Paraglaciecola psychrophila 170: one gene and its partner. The protein of the gene in region 2 binds, or shares a complex with, the protein of the main gene of each other region. Links are inferred from orthologs where the notes say so. Each region holds a gene or a part of one and is shown on either strand. Other genes may lie near its edges. The genes, in order: sdhA and C427_RS16145.

The links.
Region 1: the proteins of C427_RS16145 (region 2) and sdhA are in contact, whole or in part, in a crystal structure (PDB 6C12), measured with the Escherichia coli proteins. The link is inferred for Paraglaciecola psychrophila 170 from one-to-one orthologs.

Annotation. Positions count from the first base shown.
Region 1 is NC_020514.1:2,096,055-2,099,389, reverse strand. Bases 90-3,089 are described here. They hold sdhA (succinate dehydrogenase flavoprotein subunit), read right to left. Parts: upstream 2,475-3,089; coding sequence 705-2,474; downstream 90-704. Other genes in these bases: sdhC (succinate dehydrogenase, cytochrome b556 subunit), read right to left, coding at 2,816-3,089; sdhD (succinate dehydrogenase, hydrophobic membrane anchor protein), read right to left, coding at 2,475-2,822; C427_RS09130 (succinate dehydrogenase iron-sulfur subunit), read right to left, coding at 90-693. In the rest of the region: more of C427_RS09130, read right to left, coding at 1-89; more of sdhC, read right to left, coding at 3,090-3,190. UniProt on the Escherichia coli protein: Two distinct, membrane-bound, FAD-containing enzymes are responsible for the catalysis of fumarate and succinate interconversion; the fumarate reductase is used in anaerobic growth, and the succinate dehydrogenase is used in aerobic growth.
Region 2 is NC_020514.1:3,679,498-3,682,493, forward strand. Bases 211-2,871 are described here. They hold C427_RS16145 (FAD assembly factor SdhE), read right to left. Parts: upstream 1,837-2,871; coding sequence 1,585-1,836; downstream 211-1,584. Other genes in these bases: nadB (L-aspartate oxidase), read left to right, coding at 211-234; C427_RS25065 (MaoC/PaaZ C-terminal domain-containing protein), read right to left, coding at 399-623; C427_RS25980 (hypothetical protein), read right to left, coding at 635-826; C427_RS28580 (protein YgfX), read right to left, coding at 1,155-1,598; ygfZ (tRNA-modifying protein YgfZ), read left to right, coding at 1,997-2,871. Outside these bases: more of nadB, read left to right, coding at 1-210; more of ygfZ, read left to right, coding at 2,872-2,944; C427_RS16155 (FKBP-type peptidyl-prolyl cis-trans isomerase), read left to right, coding at 2,971-2,996. UniProt on the Escherichia coli protein: An FAD assembly protein, which accelerates covalent attachment of the cofactor into other proteins.

The DNA of each region.
Region 1 (3,335 bases), 1.6 Mb from region 2 along the record:
CAGCATAGATTTGATATGACCAATCGCTTTTGTTGGGTTTAATCCCTTTGGACAAACACTGACGCAGTTCATGATGCCATGGCATCTAAATACACTAAATGCATCATCTAAGCCATTTAAACGTTCATCAGTTGCTGTATCTCTGCTATCAGCTAGGAAGCGATAGGCATGTAACAAACCGGCAGGGCCAATAAACTTATCTGGGTTCCACCAGAAAGATGGGCAAGAGCTTGAACAACATGCACACAATATGCACTCGTACAAACCATCTAGCTTTTCTCTTTCTTCAGGGGACTGCAAAAACTCACGGGCTGGCGGTTGCTTATCGTCGTTAATAAGGTACGGCTTTATTTTTTCATACTGAGTATAAAATTGCGTCATATCAGTTACCAAATCACGCACCACAGGTAATCCAGGTAATGGACGAACCACTATCTTAGAACCTTTAAGTGCTGATATTGGTGTGATGCACGCTAAGCCATTTTTACCATTCATGTTTACGCCATCAGAGCCACATACACCTTCACGGCATGAACGACGAAATGACAGAGTAGGATCCTTTTCTTTTAATGCTATCAATGCATCCAATACCATCATGTCTTGGCCTTCTGCGACCTCCAACTGATAATCTTGCATACGAGGAGCGTTATCAATATCAGGATTGTAACGGTAGACTGAAAGATTTAATTGCATAATTGTTGCTCCTAGTATGTTCTTGCTTTAGGTGGAAAGGCTTCACGCAACTTGGGTGACATATTCACTTCACGTTTTATCATTGATTTTGAATCCGGTAAATAAACAGAATGGCATAACCAATCCTTATCATCTCTATCAGGAAAATCAAAACGACTGTGAGCACCGCGACTCTCTGTTCTGAAATTAGACGCTACAGCTGTGGTGTAGGCAGTTTCCATTAAATTATCGAGTTCAAGACATTCGATACGCATAGTATTAAAGTCATTACTCTTATCATTAAGGCTAGCGTTATCTAATCTTTCTCGGATATCATTTAACTCTTTCAAACCTGTAGCCATTGACTCACCTTCACGAAATACCGAGAAGTTTAATTGCATACATTGCTGCAAGTCTTTCTTAATTTGAACAGGATCTTCGCCTTTACCCACTGGTGAATTTTCCCAGCGATTAAAGCGCACCATCGCTTGATCAACATCATCTTCTGACGCTTCACGAGCATCGATACCATCAATCGCTTTACCAAGATGTAATCCTGTAGCACGGCCAAAAACGACTAAGTCTAATAATGAATTACCACCTAGTCTGTTGGCACCATGTACTGATACACATGCAATTTCACCACAAGCAAACAACCCTTTAATAGGTGAAGTTTTTCCATTTACGTCCATGGTAAGCGCTTGTCCGTCAACATTGGTCGGTATACCGCCCATCATATAATGACAAGTTGGAATGACAGGAATTGGCTCTTTAATGGGGTCGACGTGAGCGAATGTACGAGATAATTCTAAGATACCTGGCAGACGAGATTCAAGAACATCTTTACCTAAGTGATCAAGCTTCAGCTTACAATGTGGACCTTGTGGACCGTCGAAGCCACGACCTTCACGAATTTCTGTCATCATCGAACGAGCAACAACGTCTCGTCCGGCTAAATCTTTGGCATTAGGCGCATATCGTTCCATAAAACGTTCGCCGTTTTTATTTAGAAGGTAACCGCCTTCACCACGACAACCTTCGGTTACTAGGGTACCAGCACCTGCAATCCCTGTTGGGTGGAACTGCCACATTTCCATATCTTGCATGGGAACACCAGCACGTAGTGCCATACCTAAGCCGTCGCCAGTATTAATATGAGCATTAGTAGTTGAAGCGTAAATACGCCCAGCCCCACCGGTTGCTAATACTACTGCTTTAGATTTGAAATATACAACTTCACCAGACTCGATATCAATGGCAGTACAACCCACTACATCACCGTCTTGATTTTTTACCAAATCGAGTGCATACCACTCACTGAATATTTTAGTTTTATTTTTAACATTTTGTTGATAAAGCAAATGTAATAATGCGTGACCCGTTCTATCAGCTGCTGCTGCAGTACGTGCGCCTTGCTCTCCACCAAAGTTTTGAGATTGGCCGCCGAACGGACGTTGATAAATTTTTCCATTTTCGAAGCGAGAAAAAGGCAACCCCATATTTTCCATTTCAATAATGGCTTCAGGACCTGTTTTACACATATATTCGATTGCGTCTTGATCACCAATATAATCGGAACCTTTGACCGTATCGTACATGTGCCATTCCCAGTTATCTTCATGAGCATTACCAAGAGCAACAGTAATACCACCCTGTGCCGATACTGTATGAGAACGTGTAGGGAAAACTTTAGATAATAGGGCACACGATTTACCCGATTCTGTAATCTGTAACGCCGCGCGCATACCTGCGCCGCCAGCACCAATTACGACTGCATCAAATTCATGTACAGGAAGACTCATTTACACACCCCACAAAACAAATAAACCAACAACCACATAAACAAATGCAGTTAGGTTAATAACAAATTGAATAAACGCACGCAAACCTGGTGCTTTAACATAGTCGGTTAAAACCTGCCACATACCAATACGAATGTGGAACATGATCGAAACCAAAGTAACAAATGTGAATACTTTCATCGCAAGACCAGAAAACAAATCGTTCCACATTACATAAGTAATGGCTGGGGTAGAGATAAAATACCACCCCATAAACAAAGAAAACGCAGTCATAATCAAAGCGGTAGCACGTGTAGTGACGTAATCTTGTACGCCATTACGTTTTAAACTTGCTTGACCCGTTACCATAATACAACTCCTACTAAGATTGTTAAGATAATCCATGCCGCAATAATTGCTTTAGCACTTATATCACCGGACTGAAGTTCTTCCCAATACCCCATATCCATTACCATGTGCCTGAGACCGCCTAACACATGATACGTCAAGGCAGAAATGGTGCCTATGGCAACAAACTTACCAAGAGGACCCGCCATTTGTTCTTGAACGAGAGCGAAACTCTCAGATGATGATACAGACATCGCCCACGCCCAGATCACAAACATCATTGCAAAAAACAATGCGACGCCTGTAATACGATGGAGAATTGAAGTGATTGCTGCAGGAGGAAAACTAATAGTATTGAGTTGTAAGTTAACTGGTCTTTGTTTTTTCACGTTTATTACTCTTTATACCCGTAGGTAGTTAAAACATTTCGGCTTATAACATCTCGCATGTTAAATTTTTGCTAAAATTCAATTTCTGTTCCCTAAGATTGTTGCCACTTTGTTAAAGAAAGGTTAAGTATAAATAATCTTTTCA
Region 2 (2,996 bases):
TTGGAGCGTGCAAGTCATCGAATAGAATTATTACAACAGGAGGTAAATGATTATTATTCTAACTTCAAAGTTAGTAATAACTTACTTGAGCTTAGAAACTTACTTACAGTGGCTGAGTTAATAGTAAAGTGCGCTAAACAACGTAAAGAAAGTCGAGGCTTGCACTTTAACCTCGACTACCCTAACAAACTTGATGATCCCAAACCCACTATAATTAAGAACAATGTTAAATAGAGATAATTTTACCAATAATATGTAGTGGTTGTTGCTGGAGGTTAATCTGCTTACCTACCACCTTAAAATGTAGTTCATCATGAGAACTTTCATACATATAAGGTTGAATTGACAAAGTTACCTCACTTGGCAAATACACAGGTTGCTTGAATGTAGTGTTAACTTCAAAGGCGTTTAGAAATAGAGAGGGGGGTCACCTTTTGCAATGCAGAGATACAATAAGACTTGGTCAACATTCCGTGAATAATGTGCTGTTGAAATCCAAATAATTTAGCCAACCACTTGTTTAAATGTATAGGGTTAAAATCACCAGATACTTTCGCATATTGACGACCTAAAGTGCTACTAAGATCCCATGTAGTATTTAAGGGTTGAGTTAAAGACGTCAACGAAGATCCAACTATAGGAGAAAAGACGAATCATGTTCAGCGCGAAATAAATTAGTACTCGTACTTTGCCATACCAATTCAAATCCACTGTGAAATTCGACCTTAATCGAAAATAACCATACTTTAGGATGCACCTCTAATTCTCTAAAACAAGTAGACACAATTAATCTTTCAGTTTTCTTAATTGGCCGAAGTTGTTTCATCTGATTACTTACATGGACTAAGCCTAATAAAGTAATCATAAATTCAGGCAGTAAAGCAACTTGACATGCAGAGGAAATGCCAAATAATATAAATAACAGGGGTGAACAAACTCAGACATAGGGTCCCAGTCGACTAATTGATGAAAAGGCTTGCTAACATCTGCATCAATTGTAAGGCCATCGAAATACAGTATTTTGCTGGGCAGAGTAACCTTTGAAAACTCCAGAGCATTGTAACTTGTTTTTTAAAGGCCGCTTTTATCAACTGTATCCTTATGTCTGGAATACTCGTAAGCTTGGTTATGTCTGTATAGGAATACTCCATAACTTAATCCTTACCTGCAGTTTGTTGTTGATATATAACGACACGGCATAATCTACGGAAATCGCGTTTACTCACTTGGTCTCTGTAGATGAGACACCATTTCGACTGGCTATAATTAAGTGGTGAAATCATATGAATAAATATAAGAAAAAAACTGACTCTAGATTTATCCGTCACTTTCCAACTTGTTTGTTCTCCTAAATTTGTTTCAACCCATTCTCCACATTGAGAAAAAACAACTGGAGAATGCTTTTGACACAAAGTATTAAATACGGTTTTAAAAATATAAATTGTGAGAGTGCAAAGAGCCAATATTTGCACTAAAGTTTGATATTGAATACTCTTATCTTGCCAACTGAAGATTGAAAATACTATAAGCACATAGCTCAGCAGCTGGAGAATAACCAGCAATCTGGACGATTTAATCTCAACTCTATACTTTGACACGACTTAAAATATGTTTAATCATTTGACTAAATTCTGTATCATCGCAAGGTTGATGTCCCATAAACCAGGCATATAAATCAGGATCATCACTAGTTAGCAATCGCTCAAAAACCTCCTGCTGATGGTCGGATAATTCATTAAAGCCTGTTTCTGCAAAAGGCATAAAAAGTACATCAAGCTCTAGCATTCCGCGGCGACATGCCCATTTCAAACGACCATATCGTTTTTTATCAAACATTTATAACCTCTTATAGTAAATAATTTAATGCATAACTTGATAATCAAATTACTAGGTCAATAATAGCAGTATTAAGTAGTTGATTTCAGTTCTTTCCTTGCTAAATCAAACTCGTACCCCATATTAATTCCTAGCGCTTATTAGCAATAGAGAACAAACAATGTCACAAACGCACAAAAACAAAATTAAAACGGCACAATATACAAATAAACTTATCAATAGCGGAGTTATTCAGCTTACTGGTGAAGAAAAAGTAACATATCTTCAAGGCCAGATAACAGCTGACGTTAATAAACTGACTCAAAAAAATTCACTGCTAGGCAGTCACTGTGACTTTAAAGGTAAAGTTTGGAGTGTCTTTTACAGTTTCCTTTGGCAAGATACGATTTTATTAATTACACATAAATCTGTATTAGAAAAATCCTTCTCCGAATTAAAAAAATATGGAGTATTCGCAAAAGTTGAAATCACTAACCAAACCGACAACTGGCAGATAACCGGCGGCAGTGGTGAACAGTTTGAAGATATGATTACCAAGATATTCGACCAATTGCCCACCGGAGATAGAAACGTTATTTCAAACGAAAATGGCATAGTTATGTCTGTTGAACAGCCAGAACAACGTTATTTAGTTATACAACCCTGTAAGGCTGAAAAACAACTGCCTCTAGGCGAAACAGATGATAATCAGCTGTGGGAGATAGCAGACATAAATGCAGGGCTTGGTGATATTCGTGAATCAACGATAAACGAATTCGTACCACAGATGCTTAATCTACAAATGATGAATGCAATTGATTTCGAAAAAGGCTGTTACATGGGCCAAGAAGTAGTTGCAAGAACTAAATATTTAGGAAGAAATAAACGTGCTGGATTTATTTTAAAAACACAGACAGCCACCAATGACCTAAGTGGAGAACAGCTAGAATACCAAATTGGCGAAAATTGGCGACCTGGTGGAAAAATACTACGCAGTGGTACTGATGCAGAACAGACTTGGATATTTGCCATCCTTGCCAACGATACACAACAAGGCAGCGCTTTTAGAGTTAAATCTTCGCCAAACACAATCTTCATTGCTCAAGCACTTCCCTATCCTTTACAATAAGAAAAAACAATTTTAACTGGAAATTAATGAATATAGCTAATAATACCATTGC